DNA from 4 places in the Anaerostipes caccae L1-92 genome. Region 1 is predicted to be linked to each of the others. Evidence: predicted binding sites of a transcription regulator. Region 1 holds the regulator's gene; each other region holds the start of a gene.

Evidence for each region. The regulator Rex, encoded in region 1, represses fermentation and respiration genes when NADH is low (regulators of the CRP and FNR family bind a similar motif). The targets are predictions, from matches to a motif close to ATTGTTAANTANTTAACAAT.
Region 2: a site for Rex is predicted at 1,935-1,954, ahead of gap (type I glyceraldehyde-3-phosphate dehydrogenase). Genes of this name have one in related genera too.
Region 3: a site for Rex is predicted at 4,969-4,988, ahead of rsxC (electron transport complex subunit RsxC). Genes of this name have one in related genera too.
Region 4: a site for Rex is predicted at 6,195-6,214, ahead of ANCC_RS00905 (glycerol dehydrogenase). Genes of this name have one in related genera too.

Annotation. Positions count from the first base shown of each region.
Region 1 is NZ_AP023027.1:2,017,069-2,024,795, reverse strand. Features, by position in the region: gene ANCC_RS09960 (ABC transporter permease) at 1-454, opposite strand, end outside; gene ANCC_RS09955 (ABC transporter ATP-binding protein) at 441-1,175, opposite strand; gene ANCC_RS09950 (MerR family transcriptional regulator) at 1,248-1,991, opposite strand; gene ANCC_RS09945 (glycosyltransferase family 2 protein) at 2,138-3,154, opposite strand; gene ANCC_RS09940 (ABC-F family ATP-binding cassette domain-containing protein) at 3,222-5,132, opposite strand; gene ANCC_RS09935 (redox-sensing transcriptional repressor Rex) at 5,285-5,944, shown strand; gene acpS (holo-ACP synthase) at 5,961-6,323, shown strand; gene ANCC_RS09925 (bifunctional ADP-dependent NAD(P)H-hydrate dehydratase/NAD(P)H-hydrate epimerase) at 6,320-7,727, shown strand, end outside.
Region 2 is NZ_AP023027.1:1,392,785-1,400,511, reverse strand. Features, by position in the region: gene ANCC_RS06845 (phosphoglycerate kinase) at 1-705, opposite strand, end outside; gene gap (type I glyceraldehyde-3-phosphate dehydrogenase) at 871-1,887, opposite strand; gene ANCC_RS06835 (Na/Pi cotransporter family protein) at 2,057-3,730, opposite strand; gene ANCC_RS06830 (histidinol-phosphatase HisJ family protein) at 3,889-4,698, shown strand; gene ANCC_RS06825 (radical SAM protein) at 4,764-5,633, opposite strand; gene ANCC_RS06820 (L,D-transpeptidase family protein) at 5,662-6,342, opposite strand; gene ANCC_RS06815 (sensor histidine kinase) at 6,545-7,727, shown strand, end outside.
Region 3 is NZ_AP023027.1:1,643,438-1,651,164, forward strand. Features, by position in the region: gene nrdD (anaerobic ribonucleoside-triphosphate reductase) at 1-1,912, shown strand, start outside; gene nrdG (anaerobic ribonucleoside-triphosphate reductase activating protein) at 1,913-2,410, shown strand; gene proB (glutamate 5-kinase) at 2,572-3,426, shown strand; gene ANCC_RS08080 (DUF896 domain-containing protein) at 3,448-3,657, shown strand; gene ANCC_RS08085 (glutamate-5-semialdehyde dehydrogenase) at 3,681-4,922, shown strand; gene rsxC (electron transport complex subunit RsxC) at 5,180-6,496, shown strand; gene ANCC_RS08095 (RnfABCDGE type electron transport complex subunit D) at 6,510-7,460, shown strand; gene ANCC_RS08100 (RnfABCDGE type electron transport complex subunit G) at 7,453-7,727, shown strand, end outside.
Region 4 is NZ_AP023027.1:165,691-173,417, forward strand. Features, by position in the region: gene ANCC_RS00870 (cytochrome c biogenesis CcdA family protein) at 1-198, opposite strand, end outside; gene ANCC_RS00875 (FAD-dependent oxidoreductase) at 207-1,571, opposite strand; gene ANCC_RS00880 (RrF2 family transcriptional regulator) at 1,558-2,004, opposite strand; gene ANCC_RS00885 (DUF1848 domain-containing protein) at 2,131-3,144, shown strand; gene ANCC_RS00890 (TetR/AcrR family transcriptional regulator) at 3,150-3,704, shown strand; gene fucO (lactaldehyde reductase) at 3,831-4,979, shown strand; gene ANCC_RS00900 (phosphatidylinositol-specific phospholipase C/glycerophosphodiester phosphodiesterase family protein) at 5,045-6,091, opposite strand; gene ANCC_RS00905 (glycerol dehydrogenase) at 6,320-7,402, shown strand; gene ANCC_RS00910 (TIGR01906 family membrane protein) at 7,399-7,727, opposite strand, start outside.

The sequences.
Region 1 (7,727 bases):
TGCTGAACATAGACACAATGACCAGGAGATAACATCCCAGAAAACTTAAAAAAGATCCGCGGAACTGATATCCAAAGAAAAGAACGGCTTCGGCATAGAGCAGGATCAGAGAAACAGCCGCATATAAAGTATAAATTGTCACCTGTACCGCTAAGATCATGGAAGGGCTGGCCGGCGTAACCTTGTAGCGTTTTAATATACCTTTGCTCCGGTAATCAGAGACGACCAGCGGCAGTCCCATCACACCTCCTGCACAGATGGAGATGGTAGTGACGGCTCCGAACGACTGTTCCAGAAATGAGTATCCGGCACCGCTGAATGCAGGCCTGTTGCCATAAATAATTCCCATGACTGCCAGTACCACAAGAGGCACACAGATCGCAAATATAAACATATCCATTCCTCTCAGAGATAATTTTAATTCTGTTTTCAGCATTGTCTTAAAAGTTTTCATCAATTAATTCCTCCTCGTCTGTATACCAAAGATAAGCGTCTTCAAAATGTTCATAAGGACTCGATGCAACTGCCTCCGCCACCGTACCGTAAAATATGATGTTTCCTTTTTTTAAAATACAGATGCAGTCACACAGGTTCTCGATTTCATCCATAAAATGGGACGTCAGGAAAATCGTCAGTCCATGTTCCTTGAGTGAGGAGAGTATATTCCACACTTGGCGTCTGGCCCTCGCGTCCAGTCCGGTCGTCAGCTCGTCCAAAAAGACGACTTCAGGATTGGGTATGAGTGCGAGGATAATAAAAAGTCTCTGTCTTTCGCCGCCGGATAAATCTTTGATCTGGCTTTTTGCTTTTCCGGAAATTCCAAACTTTTGCAGTAATTTATCCGGATCTGCGGAATCCTGATAGAGGGAAGCGGTAACTTCACAAAGTTCCGAAACGGTGATATTATCCTGATAAGCCGCGTCCTGAAATTGGACTCCTACCTTTTGAAACAGCTGCTTTCTGGATGTCTGCGGATTCATTCCCAGAATGGATATTGTTCCGCTGTCTGACGTCTTTGTGCCTAAAATGCATTCAATCGTTGTACTCTTGCCTGCGCCATTGGCCCCGAGCAGGCCAAAAACCGTTCCGCGCTTTACGGACAGACTGATATTGTCTGCCGCAGGCGTTTTGTTGTAGGTTTTACATAATTTTTCTGCTTTGATCACTTCATTCATGAAGGATACCTCCTTGTTTTATTGTAAAAAAAGAATACCACCAACGGAAACATTGGTGGTAAAGTGGAGGGTTTAAGAAAATTGTTTTTTCATTCTTTTCAGTCTGTATATCATTTCCAAGGCATTATTCTCGGCTGTGAGCAGAGAAGTAATCAGTTTGTCGCACACCGCAATAATTTCGTCATCTTTATTGGGAGTATCCAAAACTTCTTTGATATCAATCCCGGGATTTTTTGACAGGTGCCCAAGCAGACGCAGAATGGATTCCAAAGAATAATTTGCACACCTCAAGGAGCGAATAATTTTGAGCCTCTGTATATCCTGACTCGTATATATGCGGTATCCATTCTGCCTGCGTTTTACAGTCAAAAGGCCGTTCATTTCCCAATTTCTCAGAGCATCCATAGAAATGCCGAGATACCGGGAGACTTCCCTGCGTTTCATGGGATGGGTATGCTCCTGTGATCCGCCGGCTAAAATTTCTGTTACGATTTCAACTGCCTCTTCGGCATTGGCGTGTTCCTTTCTGATCTGTGCCAGGTATTCTTCTGCCAGTACCAGAGCCCTGGAAAAATCACAGGATGCCGATGTTTTTACGATCTGAACAGCCTTTTTCCTCAGCCCGTTCTGCAGAACCTCCATTTGAAAAGCCAGACGGGCCAGCCGGAACTGTTCGATATGGAGATCGGTAAAAATACGGTATCCATTGTTCTGCCGTTTTGGTTTTGGGATCAGCCCCGCTTCTTCGTACAGCCGGACAGTATTGGGATGAATTCCTATGAGTTTTGCAACCTCAGATGTTTTATAAGTTTTCATGTAAAAACCTCCATTCATAGCTTTAGAATAACACAGATCAGAAGTATGGTGATATAGTGGAGGGTTTTGTGTTCCATGTACCAATGTTCTTACAGAATAAAAAATGACATTGGTTTGATGGTTTCCAATGTCATTTTTCGATTGATTTAATTAAATCCAATAAACTTCCGTGCTGCTTTGTAAGCTGCGATGACAACTTTCCGGCCTCCGTAGCCCGGGAGGTTGACGGCATTTCCAACAAGAGATCCCCGGATCTGACGGTATAGTTTTGTGTTTTTCGATTTCAGGTACTTCCAGAGTTCCTTCTTCATCTGAAGATGCTCCGGTATGCCGGATTTGATGGCAATGACAGATGATACCGTCATGATGATGCTCAGATAGTGTTTCATGTAGCGGTATAACGGCTTGTTTACCAGCTCAAAGCTGCTCATATAATCGATCATGGCTTTGGTGACAAAAAACTGCTGGTCGATCCGTTTGATCATATTGGCTTCATTGACAGACTGATCGTCCCTTCCGATGAAGTAGCGGTAAAAATTTACATCCAGATAGTAAATCGTCTTCACATATGGAAGCGGTTTGAAAACGTAAAGGTTGTCTACATAAAAAGTATGTTCCGGCAGGCACAGACGGCACTCATGGAGAAGAGAAGTACGGTAAATGACGGAATGCATGAGAATGTACTGACTCAGAGGAAATCGCTTTACATCATCCCAGGTAAAAATCTGTTCAACCGGGATCGTATGGCGGTAATGAATCACGGTTTTTCTCTTCACACCCTGTTTCTCATAGACATAGTTTGACATAAACATGTCTATAATGGTTCCCTGGCGGTAAAAGGTCTCTAATTGATTGAAGATTTCCTCATAGGCATGTTCGTTTACCCAGTCGTCACTGTCCACCACCTTAAAATAAATCCCTTTGGCATGAGCAATACCAGTGTTTACCGCACCGCCGTGGCCTTTGTTCTTTTGATGGATCGCCCGGCAGATACCGGGATATTTGTTTTCATATTCATCGGCGATCATGCCGGTATTGTCCGTGGAACCATCGTCTATGATGAGGATCTCAACTTTGTCTCCTCCGGTCAGCAATGTATCTATGCAGTGTCTCATATATTCCTGGGAATTATAACACGGCACAGCAAACGATATTAATTTCATTTTGTAACCTCCTAAAAATGGTACTTAGTCTATTATAACAAATTTTTGTAAAAATACCATGGCATTTTTACTCGGTTTCTTCTGACAGGGTCTCCCATTCTTCATAAAGGGTTTCCAGATGTTCCTCATTCCGGACTTTGGCAGCGGAGAGTTCCAGCAGCTTCTTTGTGTTGACTGCGTTCTCCGGCAGGCACATTTCTTCGTCAAGCTTTGTGCTTTCCGCTTCCAGTTCCTCGATTTCCTGTTCTATTTTTTTCAGGCGGTTTTCTCTTTTCCGACGCTTTGCGTCTTCTTCCTTTTGCTTCTGCCAGCTCAGCTTCGTATCGGATACAGACTCAGTTTCAGCGTTCTGTACCTTTTTCGTGCCTTCCTTCTCCTTTTCGATAAGATAGTGCTGGTAGTCGCCCGGATAAGAGTGCAGACCGTCTTTCGAAGAGAGTTCCAAAATTCTTGTGGCTGTCTTGTTGATAAAATAGCGGTCGTGAGACACGTAAAGAACCGTGCCTGTGTACTGGGACAGGGCGGATTCCAGGATTTCTTTGGAGTGAATGTCCAGGTGGTTGGTAGGCTCATCAAGAATCAGAAAATTGGCATGGGAAAGCATAAGTTTCGCAAGAGATACCCGTCCCTTTTCACCGCCGCTTAAGGAAGAAACAAGTTTAAAGACATCTTCTCCTTTAAAAAGGAAAGCAGCCAGTGTATTTCTGATTTTTGTGTTGGTCAGTTCCGGAAAGGAATCAGATATCTCCTCGAAGATTGTCTTATCCGGATGCAGGTTGTCCTGTGCCTGATCGTAATATCCGATGGAAACTTGGGAACCGAGCTTAATCAGTCCTTTGTTTTTGGCCATTTGTTTGCAGATGATTTTTAACATCGTAGTCTTGCCGGTTCCGTTGGCGCCGATCAATGCCACGCGCTCACCGCGGAATATTTCAAAATTTATATCGGAAAACAGCATATGCGGCCCGAAACTTTTTTCCAGATGTTCCACCGTTAAGACATCGTTTCCGCTGATCACCGACGGTTCGATGGCAAAGCGCATTTTTCCGTCGACTTCCACAGGCTTTTCGATCACATCAATTTTGTTCAGCATCTTTTCACGGCTCTCTGCCCGGCGGATGGATTTTTCCCGGTTAAATTGTTTTAGTTTTTCAATGACCGCCTTCTGGTGACGGATCTCCTGCTGCTGGTTTTCGTACTCCTTCAAGCGGATTGCCTTTACCTGATCCCTTTTTTTAATAAAAGAAGTGTAGTTGCCGTCAAAGAGCATCGCGTGCCCCGACTCAATCTCCATGACTTTGTTGACGATCTTGTCCAGGAAATACCGGTCATGGGAGACCAGGATGACAGCGCCCTCATAGTGGCTTAAATAGGTTTCCAGCCACTGGATCGAATCTACATCCAAATGGTTGGTAGGCTCATCCAGGAGAAGGATCTCTGGCTTCATCAGCAGGAGTTTTCCGAGAGCGACCCTTGTCTTTTGTCCTCCGGACAGAGTCTCGATTTTTTTTTGAAAGTCTTCCTCTTGAAACCCGAGTCCTTTTAAGATTCCTGTGATCTCACTTTTATAAGCAAAACCGTTTTTCTGTTCAAATAAATGAGTGGCCCTGGTGTATTCCTCCATCTTTTCTTCGAGCTCTGTGCCGCTTAAATGCTTCATCATATGCTCCAGAGAGCGGAGTTTTTTGTCCAGTTCGATCACATCCTGTTTTATGGTCAAAAGCTCTTCATAAATGGTGCGGGAAGAAGTATGGTCCTGATGCTGTGCGAGATAGCCGATATCGGCGTCCTTCTTTTTGTGGATCTCCCCGTCATCGGGTGTCATCTGATCCATGATGATCTTGAGCAGGGTGGACTTTCCGGCACCGTTTAAGCCGATGACGGCAAGCCGGTCCTTTTCATTGATATGAAAGGAAATTCCTTTCAGGACTTCCTGGTCGACAAATGTTTTATGTATATTCTGACAAGATAAAACCATAGTGCACTCCTTCAAAATTTCTAAGCTGTAAAAATTCTTTATAAGCATAACATAATTTCTGAAAAAACGCACTGAAAAGTTTGACAGATATTAGACAATCTTATATAATTTATTTAATTTGAGTAGTTAATAAAATAAGTGGGAGGGTAATAATGTCATCAATGGATAAGAATATATCACCGGCAGTTATAAAGAGATTACCTAGATATTACCGTTATTTGGGGGCTTTGAAAGCAAAAAATATTACGAGGATCTCATCCAAAGAGCTGAGCGAGAGGATGAAAGTAACTGCATCCCAGATCCGGCAGGACCTGAATAATTTTGGAGGTTTCGGGCAGCAGGGATACGGCTACAATGTAGAAAATCTTTACGTGGAGATCGGAAAGATTCTGGGACTTGACAAAAGCAATCAGATGATCATCGTCGGTGCCGGCAATCTGGGGCAGGCATTGGCCAATTATCAGGATTTTAACAATAACAGCATTGGTTTTCAGGTGATTGCGCTGTTCGATGTGAATCCGAAGCTGATCGGCATCACGGTGCACGGAGTGGAAGTGCACGATATTGACGATATGGAAGAGTTTATAAAGAATCATGAGATCAAGATTGCAGCCCTCACGCTTCCGCAGGACCAGGCGCCGAAGATTGCCAAAGATCTTGTATCGTGGGGCATCAAAGGATTTTGGAACTTTGCCCCTGTGGATCTCACGCTGCCGGACAGTGTGACCGTGGAGAATGTCCATTTGGCAGAAAGCCTCATGACGCTGACTTACAATATTCACAGCAGGGAAGACAGCGAAGGCGCGGAGTAAAGACGGGAGGAACGCCATGATTGTCGGTATAGGAACTGACCTGATAGAAATCGGGCGGGTACAGAAGATGGTGGAGAGAAAGAACCGCCTGAGCCGGATTTTTTCAGAAGAGGAACTGGCATGCGCAGGTTTAAACAGTACGACTCTTGCTGGTAATTTTGCAGTTAAAGAAGCCGTTTCCAAGGTATTTGGAACCGGCTTCTTCGGATTGGAGCCCTATGAGATCGGAGTGTTTCGGAATTCAAAAGGAGCACCTTATGTGAAACTCACAGGCAGAGCCGAAAAAATGGCATCAGATAGGAAGATTACGAAATTTCATGTGTCGGTTACGAACACAGGGGGGCTGGCACAGGCTTTTGTCATAGGAGAGTGTCTATGAAATATGTTTTAAAAAATCAGGAAATGCAGGATGTTGATAAGGAGACCATACAGAAGATAGGGATTCCTGGCCTGGTGCTGATGGAGAGGGCCAGCGAAAAAATTGCCCGAAGGCTCATGGAAACAGTCAGAAAAAATAACAGGATACTTTCTGTGGCAGGATGCGGAAATAACGGGGGAGATGCGCTGGCTGCGGCCAGAATCCTTCTGGAAGAAGGGTATTCAGTGGATTTTACAGTCGTAGGGGATCTGTCTCAGGCATCCGCAGACTTAAAGACGCAGTACGATATCCTTGCACGGCTTGGATATGAGCAAAAAGAAGAGATAGATTATGAGGATTATGACTGGATTTTGGAAGGACTGTTTGGCGTAGGCCTTTCCAGAGAGGTATCGGGGACATACCGTACTGCTGTGGAAAGGATTAATGGAAGCGGAGCTAAAGTCATGTCAGTCGATATTCCCTCCGGAATCAGCGGGGATACGGGAAAAGTCCTCGGATGCGCCGTAAAATCAGACGCTACGGTGACCTTCGGCGGTCCCAAGGCAGGACATCTGCTCTATCCGGGAAAAGAATATGCGGGCCGGCTGTATGTAGAAAAGATCGGTTTCTTTGATTCTGTTTTGAAGAAACATGCAGGGGGCTTCACATACGATAGGAAAGATTTAGAAAGACTTCCGGGCCGTTTTGCGGATTCTCACAAGGGCACCTATGGAAAAGTCCTGATCATAGCAGGAAATGAGACGATGTCTGGGGCTGCTTATTTTTCGGCAAAGAGTGCCCTGCGCATGGGCAGCGGACTGGTAAAGGTGATCTCCTGCGAAGCCAACCGTCCGATTCTGCAGTCCATGCTTCCGGAAGTGCTGTTCGGGACATATGAGGATGTAAAAGATGCCCTCGAATGGTGTGACTGTATCTTATTCGGACCCGGAATGGGAGTCTCAGAGCGGACCAAAGAATTATTAGAAGAAGTTTTACAGCGCGGAACGAAGCCTCTTTTGCTGGATGCGGACGGCCTGAATACGGTCAGCCGTTATGGAATGGAGATCGATCATCCGGGAGGGTGCGTTTTCACACCGCATCTTCTGGAAGCTGCAAGGCTCCTTGGAATATCCGCAGAGCAGGTGAAAGAAACTCTGACGGATGCGGGACAGAAGCTTTCGGACAGATTCCGCGCCACTGTTGTGCTGAAAGATGCGGCAACGCTTGTAGTGTCAGGCAGCCGGCCTGTTTATTATAACAGCAGCGGAAACAACGGAATGGCCACAGGGGGGAGCGGCGATGTCTTAAGCGGCATGATCGCAAGCCTCCTAGGGAGAGGCATGGAATGTTCTGAGGCTGCCGCCCTTGGTGTCTATATCCATGGGCTTGCAGGAGACCATGCCGCAGAAATTTCTGGACACAACA
Region 2 (7,727 bases), 620 kb from region 1:
TTCTCCCAATGCTTTCATGAATGTATAAGCCATACCGCCGCCAATGATCAGTGTATCAACCTTGTCTAAAAGATTGTTGATAACAGAAATTTTAGAGGAAACCTTGGCTCCTCCTAAAATCGCTACCATAGGGCGTTCCGGATTGTTGACTGCATTTCCTAAGAAATCGATCTCTTTCTGCATTAAGTATCCTACAACTGCAGTGTCTACGAACTGTGTAACTCCCACGTTAGAACAGTGAGCTCTGTGAGCAGTTCCAAAAGCATCATTTACAAATACATCGCAGAGGCCTGCAAGTTCTTTGCTGAATTCTTCCCCATTCTTTGTCTCTTCTGCTCTGTAACGTGTATTCTGGAGTAAAATGACATCTCCGTCCTGCATTGCATCTGCCGCTGCTTTCGCATTCGGTCCTACAACGTTATCGTCTGCTGCAAACTTTACTTCCTGACCTAATAACTCACTCAAACGTGCTGCTACCGGTGCAAGAGATAATTCCGGTTTTGGCTCTCCTTTCGGCTTTCCTAAATGAGAGCAGAGAATGAGTTTTCCGCCGTCTGCGATTAACTTCTTTAATGTAGGAAGGGCCGCAACCAAACGGTTTTCATCTGTGATCTTCCCGTCCTGAAGCGGAACGTTGAAGTCACAGCGCACTAAGACTTTCTTTCCTTTTACGTTGATATCATCTACTGATTTTTTGTTTAACATGTTCTTTCCTCCTGGGATTTCTTATAGGATTAAATCGAATGCCTATCCTGTCGGATCGCTTTCTTAAAATACAAGAAACGGGTCCGGTCCAAAAAGACCGGACCCGTTTGAGTCTTTATAACTGCACTGAATCGCGAAGCTTGTCCGCATCCACAGTGCTGATAATTATGCTAATTCTGCAAAGTATTTGATTGTTCTTACCATCTGGCTTGTGTAAGAGTTTTCATTGTCATACCAAGAAACAACCTGAACTTCGTATAATCCGTCACCAACTTCAGTAACCATTGTCTGAGTTGCATCGAATAATGAACCATATTTGATTCCGATGATGTCAGAAGATACTAATTCTTCTTCTGTATATCCGAAAGACTCTGTAGCTGCTGCTTTCATAGCTGCGTTGATTCCTTCTACAGTTACATTGTCACCTTTAACAACTGCTGTTAAAAGTGTTGTAGATCCTGTAGGAACCGGTACACGCTGAGCAGATCCGATTAATTTTCCGTTTAATTCCGGAATAACTAATCCGATAGCTTTTGCAGCTCCTGTAGAGTTAGGAACGATGTTCACTGCAGCTGCACGTGCTCTTCTTAAGTCACCTTTTCTCTGAGGTCCGTCAAGAGTCATCTGATCTCCTGTGTAAGCATGTACTGTTAACATGATACCAGACTGGATTGCTGCATACTTGTTAAGTGCATCAGCCATAGGTGCTAAGCAGTTTGTTGTACAAGAAGCTGCTGAGATGACTGTATCTTCTTTTGTCAGTGTATCATGGTTTACATTGTATACGATAGTTGGAAGATCGTTTCCAGCCGGTGCAGAAATAACAACCTTTTTAGCTCCTGCCTGAACGTGTGCAGATGCTTTGTCTTTAGATGTGTAGAATCCTGTACATTCTAATACAACGTCTACGTCTAATTCTCCCCAAGGAAGTTTTGTTGCGTCTGCTTCTGCATAGATTTCGATTTCTTTTCCGTCTACTACGATAGAAGATTCTTTTGCTTCTACTTTGTCGCCTAATGCGTATCTTCCCTGTGCAGAATCATACTTTAATAAGTGTGCTAACATCTTAGGATTTGTTAAATCGTTGATTGCTACAACTTCATAACCTTCAGCTCCGAACATCTGTCTGAATGCAAGACGTCCAATACGTCCAAATCCATTAATCGCTACTTTTACTGCCATCTCAATTCCTCCTAAGTCTTGAATGAATAATTTAATGTTGTCTGTCAATTGTCAATCTATTGACAAACTTCCTTTTTATTTTAAACAATATGTCCAAAAATATCAAGTCTATTTTAGCATTTCTCTCATGTATACAAAATCATATCTTTGTACAAGATTACCAAAAGCTTTATTTCTCATTCTCATCAATGATATAATTGGCAATATTGTCTGCATAGTCAGAAATACGCTCCAGACTTGTCATCATATCAATATAGATCACACCAGCCTCCGGCAGGCAGGATTCCCGTTCCAGCCGTTTAATATGCTGTTTCCGGTACTGTTTTTCTATTCTGTCTACTTCTTCCTCTCCCTGAATGGCCTGTTTTGCAATTTCCACATCATCTTTCTCAATCGCTCTGATGGCATAATCAAATGTTTTAATGACCTGTGCCGTCATTTTGTGCAATTCGTCCTTTGCCAGATCAGAAAATGCAATTTTGTCGTCATGCTTCGTCTGCATAAATTCAGCAATATTCTCTACGTGATCTCCCGCTCTTTCAATATCCGATATAGTGTAGAATAAATCCGTGACAATTTTACTCTGTTTCTCCGTCAGCGCCAGATTGCTGATCTTCACAAGATATCCGGTGATCATAGTTTCTAAATGATTGATGACCTTTTCATCCCTGAACACCTTGTCCAGCTGTTTCTCACTCGGCTGCGGATTCATAGCTTCCTTTGTAACACGCTTCATATTCTTCAGAACGATGTCACCCATGCGCACTACTTCTTTGACTGCGTTTTCCACCGCAAAAGAAGGAGTTTCTAAGATACGCGGATCCAGGTGGCGCAGCACCATCTCTTCTACTTCCTCGTCTTCCTCATCTTCCGGCTCTTCATGGATAATCAGTCCTGACAGTTTCACCAATACATTGGCGAACGGGAACAGCAGTACGGTAACTGATACATTGAAGATAGAATGGAAAATAGAGATCTCCGTACTCGAAATATGCTGCATGGCCAAATGGTCAAACACGCCGAAGAAAATGGTCATGATAATTCCATAGATAGCAGCTCCGATGATGTTAAAAGATAAATGGATCACCGCCGCCCTTTTTGCGGTTTTATTTGCTCCCGCACTGGATAAAAGAGCCGTGATACATGTACCGATATTCTGCCCCAGCGTAATAAAAACGGCGGAGCGCCAGTTTACAATGCCCTTCATGGCAAGTGTCTGGAGAATACCCACGGATGCGGAAGAACTCTGAATGATCGCTGTAACGACAGCTCCTACAAGAATTCCTAAAATAGGATTCCCCCCGAGAACTTCAAAAGCCTTTGCGAAAATAGGGCTGCTCTGATATACCCCGATGGAACTGGACATAAAAGAGAGTCCGATGAAGAGAACACCGAAACCTACGGCAATCTCTGCCTTCTGGTTTAACTTTTGTTTATTTGAAAAAGTTACAATAAATGCTCCGATGGCTAAAATCAGCGGTGCAAAAAATTCAGGTTTCAGCGCCCCTGCCCATTCATTTGCCGATACAAGCCATGCGGTGATCGTAGTTCCGACGTTCGCACCCATAATAACGCCTGCTGCCTGGGTAAGGTTCATGATGCCTGCATTCACAAAACCTACGACCATAACGGTAGTTGCCGAACTGCTCTGGATGATGGCAGTGACCAAAGCTCCCACTAAAACTCCTAAGAAGCGGTTGTTGGTCAGATATCCCAGCAGCTGCCGCATCTTATTGCCGGCAGTCTTCTGCAGTCCGTCCGCCATCACATTCATTCCATAGAGAAACATACCTAATCCGCCGGCAAAGGCAAACAGGTTCCCCAGATGATCTAATGTACTCATTTTTTTTCCTCCTGTATTAAACATCTTTAGTTTAACATAAGGTAATTGTTCATTTAAAGTAAAACTTTTGTAACTTATCTGATTTTCATGTATTTTTTTTAATAATTATATATAATAAGATTAAAACCAATCATATTTTTAAATATAAAGGAGACGCCATGATTCATTCAGACTTTCATTTACATACCAGTCACTCTTCTGACTCACAGGCTTCAATGGAATCCATGATCTTAAAAGCCATAGACCTTGGTCTCACCAAAATCTGTTTTACAGAACATCAGGATTACGGTTATCCTGAAAATAAAGAAAATTTTGATTTTCTGGTGGATCTACCCTCATATAAATCTGAATTATTATCATTAAAAGACAAATACAATGACCGGATAAAGATTTTATTCGGCGCCGAAATCGGACTGATGCCGACAACTTATGACAAATGCCGGGATTTTGCCCGCTCTGATGATTTTGATTTCATCATCGGTTCTACTCATATTGTTGACCAAATGGATCCATATGAACCTATATATTTTGAAACATATCCTGGAAAAAAAGGTCTTTTAAGATATTTAGAGGTGATACTCCAGAATGTCAAAGTCTATCATGACTACTGCGTATATGGTCATCTGGACTATGCCGTGCGCTATTGTCCCGATAAAAACTATCAGTTTATCTATCAGGATTACGCCGATTTGATCGAAGAAATTTTAAAAACCATCATAGAAGACGGAAAAGGGATCGAGGTCAACACCGGCGGATATAAGTATGGTCTTGGATATCCGAACCCCCATCCAGATATTCTCAAACGCTATTTGGAACTGGGGGGAGAGATTCTGACGATCGGCTCTGACGGACACTGTCCGGAGCATATGGCATACGACTTTCCAAAGCTCCGGGAACTCCTCACTTCTCTCGGCTTCCGGTTCTATACCGTTTTCCAGAACCAGTCACCGGAATTTATTGAGCTTTAATATAAAAAAAGAAGGAAAATGTACATGTAATTACACTTTCCTTCTTTTTTCTGTCACTGAAGAATTTAAAATCCTCTCATCCATTCTTCTTTCAAATGCAGATTGCCCTGTATCGCCTCATCTAGCTTCGCGATCATTTTATCCCTGTCTTCATTCAAGGTTCCTCTCAAATTGACATAATTGGACGCATGGTTGGACCGGAAGATACATCCCGGACAGTCCATATGTTCCAGCATCAATTTTGTCTCTTTCAGATTATCATAGGGAGTGATCAGTTCAAACTCTCCGCTTCTGATCTTTTCTTCCAGCGGAAGTCCGGGTTCTATCATCAATGTCAGCAGGCCTATATAATCCGGTTTCATTGCAGAAAAAACTTTCCCTGTATCAACCGCATGCTCCATCCACAGCTTTTTTCCTCCCAGCCCCGAAATAGCCGTCACTGACAGCCGGATACCCGCCTGTTTTATCTTGGATGCAGACTGTATCATCTCATCCGGCGTGGCTCCCTTTTTCATGAACTTAAGCACCTGGGCATTTCCCGATTCCAGGCCCATGTATACCATATCCAGGCCGTTTTCTCTCAGTTCCCGAAGTTCCTCCTTTGTTTTAATCATGACACTCTTAGGGGAAGCATAGCAGGTGACCTGCCGGCATTCCGGAATTTCTTCACGAATATATTTAAGAATCTCGTTCAGATATTCATTTTTACAAATCAGGGCATCTCCGTCTGCGAGAAAAATCTTTCCGATTGAATTGTAGTACTCTCTTGCCTCCCTGAAATCGGCCAGAACATCCTGAAGCGGCCTCATCCTGAATCTTTTTTCTTTGTACATATTACAGAAGATACAGTCATTCTGGCTGCATCCGATGGTCACTTGTATGATCAGACTGTATGCCTCACTGGGCGGTCTGTACACCATTCCTTCATATTCCATTTGTCTTTCCTCCTGGTAACTTTCAGTTTTATTTTCGGTAAATGCAGATCCTTGCCCCAGATTCCGCATTTTTTATGATCTTCTTCATGTTCTTCCGGCTTACTGCAATACATCCTGCCGTGTACGGCTTCTTTCCTTTACAGTGGAGAAATATTGCAGATCCTTTTTTATATTTATGTTTTGGATTATAATTAAGAAACATTCCATAATAATAATGTGGTTTATAGTCAATCAGATGCTCTCCGCGGCAGCGGTGCTTCTTTTTTCTCACGTCTATCAGCCGATTATAATATTTTTTATCCCCGCACCAGTAGAGGTACTTATTGACTCTGGTATAATTCATCTTTGCACCCGGATTTTTTTTGATCCCAAAAGCACCTGTGAATCCAAAAGTGCCGGAAGGTGTCTTCAGATCTCCTTCCCTCTTCTTGTGGATTCCTTTTTTCCCTACATAACCTTTACATTTCAAAATGCGCTTCCATTTATGATCTCTTTTTTGATACATATAGACAGTTGCTTTTGATTTCTTTTTGTATTTCACAAAAATCAGCTGGTTTACTGACTTGTTATACCGGTACTGACTGAACTTTTTTTGCCATATTGTCTGTTTAGACGCTGCATAGGCCGTTCGGGTTTCTAAATTTGTTCCTGCCATATTCCAAATGAGCACTGCCATAAGAACGATTGCCATCCATCTTTTTTTCACCATTATTCTATTCCCCTCCCGGGTTATTATACACAAATATTCCAAAGAAAAAAAGAGTTTTGAGAAATTTTATTTGTACGCAAACAATTCATTCGCTAAATATTATCTTCCTATAAACTTTAGGAAGAAATTCCAGACAGGATGTAGACGATTTTTTTAGATTATATTAGTATAGAATTGATGAAATTTATGGGAGGAAAAAATTATGGGAGTCGGCACATCCAGGGGCATGCCCGGAACTGCCCTGTTATTGTTCACTATTCTTGTATGGGCATTGTTTTTGCTTGTTTATCTCTCCAACAGGAGAAACAAGTCTAATCAGTGGTGTGCTTTTGCGGGATTCTGTTTCAGTATGGGCGTATTTAAAGAATATCTTTATTTTTCCCTGGACCCCTCCCTGACTGCGGATCTCTCTTTTTATAGTCCGGAACTTTCTTATCATATTTACTCTGTGCTCACCGGAGTTCTTTACTATCTGGCCATGCCGTGTTCCATCATGTTCAGTTTCTATTTCAGTAATTTTGACCAGAGGCATCCGAAATCATTCCGCCTTTTAAGATTTATTACCTTTGTCCCTGCGGTCATTTTCTCCGTTGTATATCCGATTGCAGACACGCGATTTTACCAGCTGAACGACCGTACTTATTATCTCCTGGCCGCCATATATAACTGGAGCTGCGGTATTTTCATGACATTTCTTCTGCTGAGCACCCTCGTCCGTGAACGGCTCCAGGCTAATTACCGGCAGCGGAAAATGGCTGCAGTCGTTGTGCTGACACCCCTTTGGTACTGGCTGTTCAGCGCGTTTGCCATTCATCTGCTGGGACTCAGGGGCCTGTTTAAAGTATGGCAGGGCAATATCTTCATCATTTTCCTTCTTCTGCTCTACTACGTCAAAAATTTATTTGAAGATGGGATTCTCGGTACCAGACTGAAACGGGAAACTTATGACTGGACTGGCAGTGAGGCCGTGATTCAGAAGAATGCCCAATATGTGGGACATGCACTAAAAAATGAGCTTTCAAAAATTCAGTGGTGTCTGCGCATCATGCAGCAGAAACATCCGGAAGGAATCCGGGAAGAACTCGATATCCTCTCCCGGTCCGTCTCCCATCTGACGAATTTCGTCAACAAGACAAAAATTTATTCCGACAGAATTTCATTGGATCTGAAAGAAACTCCCGTCCGTCCCCTGCTGGAACAAAGCATTCAAAATATCCCAACAGATATGCGGAAGGGCATCCGGTTTTCCGTCAGCTGTCCCCGGGATCTGTATCTGCTCTGCGACAGTTCCCACGTCCTGGAGGTCATGAATAATCTGCTCAACAACGCCATCGAGGCCTCGGCTTCCAAAGGCGAAATCAAGCTGACATGTGTCGAACAGGCAG
Region 3 (7,727 bases), 370 kb from region 1:
CCGGAAGGTCAGAGAGTTCCAGAGAGAGACAAATACCATTGACAATGAAGTATTCGGCATCGTGACCGGAGAGAACCAGGAAGCTTTGGATGAAAACTCCAACAAAGATCCGAATATACTGGCAACCCAGAGGGATCTGATCGCGGGAGAATTTTCCAGAGACTACTGCAGGAGGATGATGCTTCCGCCTAAAATTGTTCAGGCACACGATGACGGCATCATTCATTTTCATGATATGGACTACTATATCCAGCAGATGCACAACTGCGATTTGGTGGATTTAAAGGATATGTTTAAAAATGGAACGGTGATAAACGGCAAACTGATCGAGACTCCCAAGTCCCTCCAGACGGCTTGTACGGTTGCGACCCAGATCGTGCAGCAGGTGGCAAACGGTCAGTATGGAGGCCAGACCATTTCGCTTTCCCATTTGGCGCCCTTTGTAAGAGTGAGTTTAAATAAACATAAAGAAAAGGTGAAAAAGGAAGGGGAGATGATCGGAAAAGCGTATACGGAACGGGAAGTAGAACTGATCGCCGAAGACCGTCTTCACGATGAGATCGTTTCCGGCATCCAGACGATCCAGTATCAGATCAATACCTTTTCAACAACCAACGGACAGGCTCCGTTTTTGTCTGTCTTCATGTACATCAGCGAAGAACCGGAATATGAAAAAGAAACGGCGATGCTGATCGAAGAAATGTTAAGGCAGCGGTATGAGGGAATGAAAAATCCGGTGGGAGCCTATGTGACACCCGCATTTCCAAAGCTTTTGTATGTTTTGGATGAAAACAACGTGCCGAAAGACAGCAGGTACCGCTATCTGACGGATCTGGCGGTCAAATGTGTGGCAAAACGCATGATGCCCGATTTTATTTCGGCAAAGATTATGAAGAAGAACTACAAAGGGGAAGTGTTCCCTTGCATGGGATGCCGAAGCTTTCTGGCCCCATGGAAAGATGAAGAAGGCAATTATAAATGGTACGGCAGATTTAACCAGGGAGTCGTGACGATTAACCTGGCCGATGTGGGATTGTCCGCGGAGCAGGATATGGAGAAATTCTGGAATATCCTCGACGAACGCCTGAGTCTGTGCCGGGAAGCGCTGATGCTGCGGCACGAGAGCCTGAAAGGCACTTTGTCAGATGTGAGTCCCATTCACTGGCAGTTCGGAGCTATCGCAAGGCTGAAGCCGGGCGAGACCATTGACAAGCTATTGGAAGGCGGCTATTCTACACTTTCCCTCGGATACATCGGTTTGTACGAGTGCGTTCTTTCCCTTCTCGGAAAAAGCCATACGACAGAGGATGGGGACGAACTGGCTGTCAGGATCATGGAGCGCCTCCGGGGAGCATGTGACCGGTGGAAAGCAGAGTCCGGACTCGGATTCAGCGTGTACGGAACTCCGGCAGAGTCTACGACTTATACATTTGCGAGAAGCTTAAAGAAACGGTTTGGTGTTGTGGAAGGAATCACGGATAAAGATTACATTACAAATTCTTACCATGTAAACGTGACAGAACCGATCGATGCTTTTGAAAAACTTGGATTTGAAGCGAAATTCCAGAGCATTTCTTCCGGCGGGGCCATCAGTTACGTGGAGGTGACGAACCTGAATCAGAATCCGGAAGCGCTGTCTGCTCTGATCGACTATATGTACGATACGATTCAGTACGCCGAGATCAATACAAAGTCAGACTACTGTCAGGAATGCGGATTTGACGGGGAAATTCTTCTGGATGAGAACTACGAGTGGTACTGCCCAAACTGCGGCAACAGAAGCCACAAGACTTTAAACGTATGCCGCAGGACCTGCGGATATCTGGGAGATAATTTCTGGAACAAGGGGCGTACCCAGGAGATCGGAGAACGGTTTGTCCACTTGGATAATCAGGTGCAAGAGGTGAACTAAATGCGGTACGCACAGATCAGAAAGACCGACATTTCAAACGGGACCGGCATCAGGACCTCCCTGTTTGTCCAGGGGTGCACGAGGAAGTGTAAGGGCTGTTTTAATCCGGAGACATGGGATTTTGAAGGCGGCCATGAATGGAATGAACAGGCGGAAGAAGAATTCTTAACACTGACCGCAGGAGAGCATATAGCCGGGGCAACGATTCTCGGAGGAGAGCCCATGGAACCTGAAAACCGGCGTCCGGTCAGGGAACTGCTGAGGAAGCTCAAAGAGCGCTGTCCGGAAAAAAATATCTGGATGTATTCTTCTTATCTGTTTGAAGAGATCATGGAGTTTGATCCTAAGGTACTTCAATATCTGGATGTTTTAGTGGACGGACCTTTTGTGGAAGAAAAAAAGGATTTAAATTTAAGATTCCGGGGAAGCAGTAATCAAAGAATCATCGACGTGAAAGCATCACTGGAAAGCAAAACGGTAATCCTTCTTGAGGTTTAAGGATAAACCCAGAAGAATTCTGATTTCATCAGATTCTTCTGGGTTTTTAACGATGTCGATTTTTCGGTGATAATGCATTGATTTTTTTTGAGAAAGAGGCTACAATAATCATAAACTGCGCTGACCGGGGATCAGCGGGAATAGGACAGGACTTCAGCATTATGGAAAACAGAGAAAAACTAAAAGATAAGAAGCGGATCGTAGTAAAAGTAGGGACTTCTTCCCTAATCCATCCGAAGACAGGACAGCTAAATTTATTCCGGCTTGAAAAGCTGGTCCGTGTCCTGACAGACATTCACAACAGCGGAAAAGATGTGATCTTAGTATCGTCCGGAGCCATCGGGGTCGGGTTTAAAGCACTGGGACTCAAGGAACGCCCGGAATCCCTGCCGATGAAGCAGGCCTGCTCTGCCGTGGGGCAGGGACAGCTGATGATGATCTATCAAAAGCTGTTTGCAGAGTACAATCAGGGTTCAGCCCAGATCCTTATCACAAAAGAGACGATGCTGAACGATATGCGCAGGTTCAATGCGAGAAATACATTTAACCAGCTGCTGAGTCTGGGCATTATTCCTATCGTGAACGAAAACGACACCGTCTCCACGGAAGAGATTGAGTTCGGAGACAATGACACTTTATCTGCGGTGGTCACTGCGGTAGTAGAAGGGGATCTTTTGATCCTTCTTACAGATATCGACGGATTATATACAGACGACCCGCATAGAAATAAAAGAGCAAAACTTATTTCAGAAGTACCCGTGATCACGGAAGAGATCGAAAATATGGCAAAAGGAGCTGTGACGAAGGTAGGAACCGGAGGCATGGCCACAAAGATCGCGGCTGCAAACATCGTAACAGACTGCGGGGCCGATATGGTCATAGCAAACAGCAGAGATTTAAATGATTTAAACAGGATTATAGGGGGCAGGGAGATCGGAACGCTTTTCTTGGCCCATAAAAGAGAACATTTTAATTTTCGGAAATATCTTACGGAATGTCCGTATTTAAACTCATAATTCAGACTGGAAAGGAATAGTATGAACGAAGACAAGATCAGAAGAATCAATGAATTATATCATCTGGAAAAGTCCGTCGGGCTTTCAGAGAAGGAAAAGAAGGAGCAGAAGAAGCTTCGAGAAGAATATATACAGTCTGTCCGGGCAAATCTGCGCGGCCAGCTGAATCATATCAGCATAAAGAATGAGGACGGAAGCGTGACTCCGCTGAAGCCAAAGGGAAAGCATTGAGATAAAATAGCAGGGAGGTTGTTATGTTAGAACAATTAGGAAGACAGGCAAAAGAAGCGTCGGTCGTTCTGGCGCAGGCATCCATGAATGACAAAAACGAGCTGCTCAGGGAAGCGGCAGACCAGCTTGTGACAAATCAGAATTATATTCTTTCGGAGAATGTGAAAGACGTGAAAGCTGCCATGGAGCGCGGGATGTCAGAGGCACTGGTGGACCGGCTGACTCTGACGGTAGACAGGATCGAAGGCATGGCAGAAGGACTCAGACAGGTGGCGGATCTGGAAGATCCCATTGGGGCAGTCACTGAGATGAAGCCCAATAAAAGCGGACTGCTGATCGGAAAGAAAGTCGTTCCTCTGGGTGTTGTAGGAATCATCTATGAATCCCGGCCCAATGTTACTGCGGATGCGTTTGCTCTCTGCTTTAAAACAGGAAACGCCTGTCTGCTCCGCGGCGGAAGCGATGCCATTCACTCCAATCTCGCGATTGCGAAAGTTCTCCAGGAATCTTTAGACAAGAAAAAGATGCCGGTATTCAGCATCCAGCTCCTGGAAGATACCAGCCGTGAAACTGCCACAAAGATGATGCAGATGACGGAATATATTGATGTCCTTATTCCAAGAGGAGGAGCCGGACTGATCCGGAGCGTCGTGAAAAACAGCACAGTTCCCGTGATTGAGACGGGAACCGGAAACTGCCACACTTACATCGATCAGTATGCAGATCCAAAAATGGCTGTCGACATCGTGGTCAACGCAAAGACTCAAAGGCTCGGAACCTGCAATACATGTGAGTCTCTGGTCATACATAAAGATGTTGTACAGACCCATCTTCCGGCCATCGTAGAGGCTCTGCTCCAAAAGGGAGTGCAGGTCAGAGGAGACGAGAGAGTCATGGCAGTCAGTGACCGGGTGATGAAAGCGGCGGAAGAAGACTGGGGCACGGAATATCTGGATGCTGTTATCTCGATAAAGGTTGTGGACAGCTTTGATGAGGCGGTAGAACATATCAACCGCTACAACACAAAACATTCCGAGGCGATCATCACAGATTCCTATTCTCATGCCCAGGAGTTTCTGGAGAAGATCGACGCGGCTGCGGTCTATGTGAATGCTTCCACGAGGTTCACAGACGGATTCGAGTTCGGCTTTGGTGCAGAGATCGGAATCAGCACTCAAAAGATTCACGCAAGGGGACCTATGGGACTCGATGCACTGACGACTACCAAATTTATTATTTATGGCAATGGACAGATCAGGCATTAGATAAAACTTCAAAGAGGGAGTTCTCAGGATCGGGGACTCCTTTTAGATTGACAATTAATTCACATATAGAACCCGGCATTGTTTCTTTTTCTGTGCAAAAAGTTGAATAAAGTGAAAGAATGAAAAGATTTTAGTGAGATGTATGTTATTTTGTGGGATTTCGTTTGTGAAAAAAATGTCGAAAGTTGATTTTGCATGCTAAACAATTTATCATTAAAGATATGGAAATTTAAGAAAAGAGAAAGGAAGGCTTAAAAATGGCATTGTTTACATTTAGCGGCGGAGTTCATCCGGATGACGGGAAAGAATACGCAAAAAATTCCCCGATCACCGAATATCTGCCGAAAGGAGATGTTGTTTTACCTGTGGGCCAGCACATCGGGGCACCTGCGAAACCGATCGTACAAAAAGGTGATCAGGTACTGGCGGGACAGAAGGTTGCAGAGGCAGGCGGTTTTGTGTCAGCCAATATTTACAGCTCTGTTTCGGGTACGGTGAAAGCGATTGAGCCGAGAGTGACTCCCGCCGGAGCAAAAGTAAATGCGATTGTAATAGAAAACGACGGAGAATTCAAAGAAGCGGAGTTTCAGGCAAAGCCGTATCAGGATATGACCAGAGACGAGGTTCTCGCTGCGATCAAAGACGCAGGAATCGTCGGACTCGGAGGGGCAGGTTTCCCTACTCATGTGAAGCTGGCTCCGAAAGATCCGGGTGCCATCGAGTACATCATTGTCAATGGTGCGGAGTGTGAGCCTTACATAACCGGAGATTACAGGATCATGATGGAGACTCCGGAAGTCCTCGTGGAAGGGCTGAACATTGTTCTGGACTTATTCCCGAAAGCAAAAGGGATCATCGCAGTGGAAGATAATAAAAAAGATGCCATTGCAAAAGTCAGCGATTGTGTCAAAGGGGATGCTAGGATTTCGGTTGCGGAGCTGAAGACAAAATATCCGCAGGGAGCAGAGCGTTCCCTGATCTATGCGACAACGGGAAGAGCCATCAATTCCAGCATGCTTCCGGCAGATGCAGGATGTATTGTGGACAACGTGGCAACAATTGTTGCTGTGAAGGACGCAGTAAAAGAAGGGAAACCTTTATTTCAGCGTGTTGTGACAGTGACAGGAGACGCCATAGAAAGTCCGAAGAATCTTTTAGTGCGCACCGGAACGAATGTCAGCGAGCTGATCGAAGCAGCCGGCGGATTTAAGGGGCAGCCTGAAAAGGTGATCTCCGGAGGTCCGATGATGGGAATGGCTATGTTTACTACTGATGTTCCGGCAGTCAAAACATTTTCTTCTCTGCTGGCATTTACAAAGGACCCGGTGTCTGCCGTAGAGCCGAGCAACTGTATCAACTGCGGGCGCTGTGTCAGCGTCTGTCCTCAGAAGTTAATGCCGGCAAGACTGTCCGTACTGGCAGATAACAATAACTTTGAAGCATTTGAAGCTCTCCATGGCGATGAGTGTGTGGAATGCGGATGCTGTTCTTTTATCTGTCCGGCGAAGAGAAACCTGGCACAGTCAATGAAGACAGGACGCAAACAGGTCTTGGCAAATCGTAGAAAGAAGTAAAGGAGAGGTACATATGAACGAAACATTATATCGTGTTTCAGCAAACCCGCACGTAAGGGACAAAAGCTCAACACAAAGCATTATGCTGGATGTAATCCTTGCATTACTCCCGGCCACAGTTTTTGGTATCTATATCTTCGGTGCATCTGCGGCTGTGACCATTGCGGTCTCCATTGTCACCTGTGTGGCTGCTGAGTATATATATCAGAAGTTAATGAAACAAAAAGTATCGGTAAGCGATCTGAGCGCGGCTGTGACCGGACTCCTGCTTGCACTGAACCTGCCGGCAGGTGTTCCTTTCTGGATGCCGGTGCTGGGCGGCCTGTTTGCCATCATTGTCGTAAAACAGGTTTTCGGCGGCCTGGGACAGAATTTTATGAACCCGGCATTGGGAGCCCGCTGCTTTCTGATGATCTCTTTCGCGGCAAGAATGACAACATTTACATATGACGGTGTCACCACTGCGACTCCTCTTGCACTGCTGAAGGCGGGAAAGAGTGTAGACCTGGGAAGTGTCTTTACAGGATTCATCCCCGGAACGATCGGAGAGACATCCGCCGTCCTTCTCCTCCTGGGAGGAGCCTACCTGGTATTAAAGAAAGTGATCTCACCGCTGATCCCATGCATCTATGTGGCGACGGTGGCTGTCTTCGTACTGCTTTTTGGAGGACATGGCTTCGATCTCACTTACATGGCGTCTGAGATTTTTTCCGGCGGTTTGATGCTCGGTGCGATCTTCATGGCAACGGACTATGTAACTTCACCGATCACTTCCAGAGGAAAGATCATCTTCGGCGTCCTCTGCGGACTGCTGACCGGTATTTTCCGACTGTTCGGACCGATGGCAGAGGGAGTTTCTTACTCTATTATCATTGCGAACCTGGTTGTTCCTCTGATTGAAAAGATTACGGTTCCGACTCCGTTTGGAATTGTGAAGGCAAAAGGAGGCAAAGACAATGAATAAAAGTTTAGTAAATGACTGTATTAAATTATTTATCATCACTCTGGCTGCCGGACTGATCCTTGGATTCGTTTACAACGTGACCAAAGATCCGATTGCAAAGCAGGAAGAAAAGACAAAACAGGAAGCATACAAGGCTGTGTTCAAAGACGCAGACCGTTTTGAGGCAGTGAAACTTGATAAAAAAGAGATAAACAAAGCTTTAAAGGCAAAGAATCTGGGCCAGAATACGGTCAGTGAGATTGCCAAAGCAGTAGATAAGGACGGAAA
Region 4 (7,727 bases), 1.7 Mb from region 1:
AGTTCCCGCGAAGGCACCCAGAAGAATAAAAACCAGGGTAAATCCCGCAACAAACGTTATGGCATTAGGCAAGGCTTTGTGTCTTGGGCGGTCTGTTGTCTCTCCCGCAAAATAAGAAATATAGATAGGGAGCATCGGCAGCAGACAGGGTGATATAAAGGTTACGATACCTTCTAAAAATGAAATTAAATACTGCATAAAGTCTCCTAGATGTTAAATAAGTCGTTGAGTGCCTCGCTCATGGTCGGATGGGTGTAGATTGTATCTCTCAGCACAGTATATGGAAGATGTACATCCATAGCGAGTTTGATCAGGTTGATCATTTCGTGAGATTCGGCACAGAACAGATGAGCGCCTAAAATCTCGTTTGTCTTCGTATCAATCACGGCTTTTAAAAGCCCGGTTTTTTGTCCGAGGACATTTGCCTTTGGGATGGCAGCAGCGGGAAGTTTCGCAATTTTATATTCATAACCCTGCTCAGCGGCCTCGGTCTCGCTCAGTCCCACTCTGGAAAACGGAGGATCTAAAAAGACACTGTACGGTACGGCGCCGCGGTTCTTTATGGTTCGTTTTTTATCTCCCAGAATCTGTGATTTTACAATGCGGAAATCATCCAGGGAAATGTAAGTGAACTGAAGTCCTCCGACTACGTCGCCCATTGCATAGATGCCCGGAACATTTGTCTCAAGAAATTCGTCTGTTTTGACTGCACCGCGGGGTGTCAATTCCACACCGGCAGCGTCAAGGTTCAGATCATTTACGTTGGGGCGGCGTCCAGTGGCGATAAGAACGGCGTCCGCTGAAATTTTTTCACCGCCCTCAGGCGTTTCCACAGACACAACCGTTTCAGTCTCTTCATCACGGACGGAATTTATTTTTGTGGAGAGCAGAAGTCTTACTCCGCGTTCTTTCAAGCTTTCTGCGACAGCATCGGCAATATCCCGGTCTTCTCTCGGAAGAAATACTTCCCCGTCCTGGATGACAGTAACTTTAGAGCCGAAGTTGGTGTAGATAGAAGCAAACTCCATGCCGATATAGCCGCCGCCGATGATGACAAGACGCTTTGGCAGTTCCTCCAAAGAAAGTATAGTCTCACTGATATATGCCCGGCGGCTGTCTGAGAGACCCTCGATCGGAGGGACAAACGGGCGGGCTCCCGTATTGATAAAAATCTGATCTGCTTCCAATTCCAGTGTTTCATCCTGTAAAGCCACGGCCACATGCCTACTGTCCAGAAAGGAAGCAGTTCCGTTATAAACATCTGCATTCTCAAGGTCTGCGACCTTGTGATAGTTTTTATCTCTTAATGCAGCTGTCAGCCTTGTCTTTTTTTCAACAGCCTTCCGGTACAGCTTTGCCTTTTCTTCAAAAGAAGAATCAAGCTTTGCAGAAAAAGCTGCGCTCGTCACAAATGATTTGGATGGGATACATCCAACATTGATGCAGGTTCCTCCGTACATGTCAGCATCCTTTTCAATAAGAGCGACGTTCTTTCCGTTTGCTGCAAGCGTGCCTGCCAAAGTTTTTCCGCCTTTTCCGAAACCAATGATCACTGCGTCATATTTTTTCATTTTCATTCTCCTTTACTGTGGATGAACCGAAGATCTTTTGATCGATGGTTTGAATGGTTACTTGTTTCAAATAATCTTTGCATAACTGATCCAGTGTGCCGTAAATATCATCCATAATGCCTGCCATGCCGGAAGCCACCAGACAGGGCAGATCGCTGCCGCCGCTCCGCCAGGAAGAAGAGACAAAGGGAACATCCAGGGCACTGCTGACATCATAAAGAGTTACTTTGGATGGGTCCAGGTCAAACAGATATCCTCCCACCACCCCTTCTTTTGTAGAAATCAGCCCCTTTTTCTTGAGTTTTCCCATGATCTTTCGGACTCTGGCCGGGTTCGTACAGATATTGGCGGCCAGCTTGTCGCTGGATACGCTTTCTCTTTTATGGTTTAAAAAAACGAGTGCGTGGACTGCTATCGTAAATTCGCTGTTCATATATTGATCCCTCTCAGTCTTATCAAATATGTAATTACTTGAGTTACAGTTTGTATTGTAATCTTACCAGTTACAGTTTTGATTGTCAAGAAGAAAATATGGAATCTGCCGGGAAACCGTGGTACAATGAAGCCAGTGAAAGAACCAGTGGTAATGAATCTGACAGGGAGACTGCTTATGATATTGAGTGTCAGCAGAAGGACCGATGTTCCGGCTTTTTATGGAGAATGGTTCATCAACCGGCTTCGGGATGGCTTTGTTCTCGTGAGGAATCCGGTGAATCCAAAACAAGTCAGCAAAATTCTGCTTTCCAGAGAAAACATTGACTGTATCGTGTTCTGGACAAAGAATCCTGAAAATTTTATGAAGTATTTAGGAGAGCTTTACGAGTATCCATTTTATTTTCAATTTACACTCAATGGATACGGAAAGGATATAGAACCGGGAATGCCCGATAAGAAAAAAGAATTGATTCCCCTGTTTCAGGAGCTGTCCGAAAAGATCGGGAATGAGCGGGTTATATGGCGCTATGATCCTGTGCTGATCAGCAAAGATTATTCTATAGAATGGCATATTCATACGTTTGAATCCATGGCAGAAGCCCTGGAGGGATATACAAAACAGGCGGTGATCAGTTTTTTAGATATGTACCGGAAGATAAGCAGACGGATGACACAGGAGGGAATTCGCCGGCCCACCGAAGAAGAAGTCTTTCAATTTGCTCAGAGAGCAGGGACCTCCGCGGAAAATCATGGTATGACTGCGGTGACCTGTGCGGAGCACTATGACCTTACCGGCTTCGGCATCAGACCGGGCAGCTGTATTGACAGAGGACTTGTGGAAAAACTTATTGGAATGAAAATTTCTGTGGATAAAGATAAAAATCAAAGGCCGGAGTGTGGATGCGCAGAGAGTATTGATATCGGAAGTTATGATACCTGTCCGGCAGGCTGTCTGTACTGTTATGCCGGCCACAGCAGAGAATTTGTAAATCAAACTGCGGCACAGTACCGGCCGGAGGCTCTGATGCTATGCGGAAAGACGGATCAGTTCGATAAGATAACGGAAAGAAAAGCCGAGTCCTGCGTCATTACACAGCTGAGTTTTTTTGAGGGAAGCACTGGCGGACAAATGAGGTGAGTTTCATGGATGCATCGGAAAAAACAAAATACAAACTGGCAGGTGCCGTCAGGGAACTGATGGTTTTTACGCCTGTGGACCGGATCACGGTAAAACAGATCGTAGAGCGGTGTGATGTGACAAGACAGACATTTTACAGGAATTTTAAGGACAAGTATGATTTGATCAACTGGTATTTTGATAAACTTGCCATCGTATCTTTCCGGCAGATGGGTGTGAGCCTTACACTCAGGGAAGGACTGATCAAGAAGTTTGAATTTATCAAAGGAGAGCGCTGCTTCTTCACGGCGGCCTTTAAATCAGAGGATCATAACTCACTGCTCCAGCATGATTTTGATTTTATCTATGAATTTTACAAGGATATTATAAAAAAGAAATATCAGAAAGAGATCCCGCCGGATATCAAATTCCTTCTGGAAATGTACTGCCGGGGATCGATCGCCATGACGGTTCAGTGGGTAACCGGCGGAATGAAGCGGAGCACGGAAGACATGGCAGAGCTTCTGGTCAGGGCTCTGCCTCCGGAACTTGCAGAACTTTTGAATGACTTTAAAAAGTAACACTTTTAGGGAAGTGTCACTTTTTTGACATTATGGGAAATGTGTCACTTGTCCGCCTGTTCCGCCCGGAGGTAAACTGATAATGAAAGAATCACGATAAATTAAAGGTATCTCAAGGAGGTTGTTATGGCAAAGCGTATTGTATTGAATGAAACGTCCTATCACGGAAAAGGTGCGGTCCGGGAAATCGCAGCAGAAGTCGGAGCAAGAGGCTTCAAAAAGGCATTCATCTGTTCGGACCCTGACCTGGTAAAGTTCGGCGTTACAAAGAAAGTAACAGACGTGTTGGATGAGGCGGGATGCGAATATGAGGTTTACTCCAACATTAAACCAAATCCTACGATCGAAAACGTTCAGACAGGTGTGGCTGCATTTAAGGAGTCAGGTGCAGATTATCTGATCGCCATTGGAGGCGGATCGTCTATGGATACTTCCAAGGCTGTCGGAATCATCATTGCAAATCCGGAATTTGAAGATGTGCGGAGTCTGGAAGGCGTGGCGCCAACTAAGAATCCGTCTGTTCCAATCATCGCAGTTCCGACGACCGCGGGAACCGCAGCTGAGGTTACGATCAACTATGTCATCACAGATGTGGAAAAGAGACGCAAATTCGTCTGTGTAGACACCCATGATATCCCGGTCATTGCCGTCATCGATCCGGATATGATGTCCTCTATGCCGAAGGGCCTGACTGCCGCAACCGGAATGGATGCCCTTACCCATGCGATCGAAGGATATACTACAAAAGATGCATGGGAAATGACAGACATGTTTCATCTGAAAGCGATTGAACTGATCGCACAGAATCTGCGGGGTGCAGTGGAAAATACAGAAGAGGGCAGAGAGGGAATGGCTCTCGGACAGTATGTGGCAGGAATGGGATTCTCAAATGTAGGACTGGGAATCGTACACTCCATGGCTCATTCACTGGGAGCAGTCTATGATACACCGCACGGTGTTGCAAATGCCATTCTTCTTCCGGCTGTCATGGAATACAACGCTGATGCCACAGGGGATAAATATAAGTACATCGCCAAGGCCATGGGTGTGGAAGGCACAGAAGATATGAGTCAGGAAGAATATAGGAAGGCTGCCGTGGACGCGGTGAGACAGCTCTCCATCGATGTGGGAATTCCACAGGATCTGAAAGAAATCGTCAAAGAAGAGGACATTCAGTTCCTTTCAGAGTCAGCGGCCGCAGATGCGTGTGCACCTGGAAATCCAAAGGATGCAAGTTTAGAAGATATTATTGCAATCTATAAATCTTTGCTGTAAGAATTTACGTAAACGAAATGAAAGGACTGGCACACGGAAAAAGTGCGCCAGTCCTTTTTGCAGGATTATTTGCCGTTTTGAAGTTTATCAAAGAAATCTTTTGTCTTCAGAGAAAAAGAACATTTTTCTACCTCGGCATTTGTCAGAAAATCTGTATAAACCCCGTAGACACCGAGTTTCATATATTCTTTGGCTTCATATACACTGTTGACAGTATGTGTGAAAGAATACAGGCCTGCGTCACTTAGAAGCTTCATCCGGTAATCATTGACACTGCTCACAGGGACAGTGACAGCTTCAATGCCGTTGGAAGTGCAGAACCTGATCATTTTGCTGAACGCCACATCCGTCTGCTGATAAGTGGTATAAAGGAAGTGACGGAACGGATGAACCTGTTTTATGGCGTGATACATTGGCTGATTGTAAATCTGTACGATTAACCGGTCCAGAAGGTATTCTTTCTTCATTTCTTTTGCTGTCTTTACAATGACAGAGAAATCATTTTTTGCGGCTGCGGCATCACTGTCTTTGGTGTCTGTTATAATATATGTATCGGGATATTTGTCCATCAGTTCAAAGAGTTCTTTCAATGAGACAGAAGTGTATTTGCCGTACAGCTTAATATTTTTAAACTTTGCATAGGAAACAGGTTTGCCGCCCTTGCTCTTCGGATCACTCAGGTCTTTTCCCCAATAATGCCTTGCGACCATGACATGATCCGTAGTCTGCATCAGGTCAGCTTCAAAAACCCTGAAACCATTTTGATAGGAATTTAAAAACGCATCTTTGGAGTTCGTATACTCCTTACCATCGATCTCTCCAAGAGCATGTGCAACCGCACGGTAGTCATACCACTGCTTTGACTCCTTCTTTGTCTGTGCGGAAGCTTTTTTATGATCAGACTGCTGTTTGACTTCATTTGCGGCATTCACATTTTGCTGCCGGCCCTGATAAAAACGGAACCCAGAAAAGAGTATGCTTCCAAGGAGGGCAAGAAAAGCAAGGCGCAGGGTGACCCGTTCAAATACTGCTCGGATATATTTAGGCTGATGTTTTGCTTTTTTAACGGCATTTTTGATGGATTTTGTTTTTATCTTTTTATTGTTCAGCATGAAACCTTCCTTTGTAAAAAAGACGTAATATAATTGTAACAATTATGTTAAAAATCATTATAACATAGGAAGACCAAAAAATCAAAAGCATATCAGCAGTCTGTGTGACAAAGTTTTAACATTCAACGGTGGATTTTGAAAGGAACTTCATGGTATAGTAAATGTATTGACGCTGGTTAACTTTTCAAATGATTCATAAGAATCAAAGGATTCAAGGAGGAAATTACTATGGCAAGTATCATTGCAAGTCCAAGCCGTTATATCCAGGGAAAAGGTGAGATGGAAAACCTTTGTACATATGCGGAAAACTACGGAACCAACCTTTTTGTTCTGACAAGTCCGTCAGGAAGAAAAAGAGTGGAGCCTTTCATCGCAAAAGGACAAAAAGATGCCAAGATTACATATGAAGCTTTTAACGGCGAGTGCTGTATGACAGAGATCAATCGTGTCATGGACATGTGTGAAAAGGCAGGAAGCGAAGTCATCGTGGGAATCGGCGGAGGAAAGATCCATGATACCGCAAAGGCAGTGGCTTATTACATGAAAAAGCCAGTCATCATTGTGCCGACCATTGCATCTACCGATGCGCCGTGCAGTGCACTGTCTGTGATCTATACGGATGACGGTGTATTTGAAAAGTACCTGTTTCTGCCGGCAAGCCCGAACATGGTGCTGGTGGACACCGATATTGTCAGCAAAGCTCCGGAACGCCTTTTAGTAGCCGGTATGGGAGATGCTCTGGCAACTTACTTTGAAGCGAGAGCCTGTCAGCAGTCTGACGCATCCAACTGTGTGGGAGGAAAGATCACACGCGCGGCCATGGCCCTGGCTGAACTTTGCTATGAAACTTTGATTGATGAGGGGATTGACGCGAAACTTGCTGTCCGTGAAAATATCTGCACGAAGGCAGTAGAACATATCATAGAGGCAAATACTTATCTTTCAGGAATCGGATTTGAGAGCGGCGGTCTGGCAGGGGCACATGCCATCCATAACGGCTTGACAGCAATTCCGGAAACCCATGAATTATACCACGGAGAAAAAGTAGCCTTCGGAACGCTGGTACAGCTGGTTCTGGAAGGGGCGGATCAGGATGAGATTCAGGAAGTCCTCGGATTCTGTCAGGAAGCAGAACTCCCGACTACCCTTGCAGATTTGGGAATCAAGGAAGTAAAAGAAGAACAGATCATGGAAGTAGCACGCCTCGCATGCTCTCCGGACGACACTCTCGGCAACATGCCGTTTGAAGTGACACCGGAGGACGTATATGCGGCGATCATTGCGGCGGACGCACTGGGAAGATACTATTAAGATTCCTGTCTGCGGCACAGATGTCTTCCTGTGAGGAAGCAGACGGCACATAACAGAATAAGGACTGCGGCCATCAAAAGGGCGCAGTGAAGAAAGAAGGCATCCGGCAGGATGGTGATGACAGGGTCGAAAGCCTCATCGAAGATCCAGTAATCATTGGAGAAGGCCAGCTCGTGAAATGTCACGAAGGACTTGTCCCATCCGGCCGCCCAGACGAGAACTCCCAGAAGGAGCGGAAGCACGGCGGCAGAGACGGATGCCCTTTTTAAGAAACGGAAATCCTTTTTTTCCCGCTTCCATAAAAGGCCTGCAGGGATTATGATAA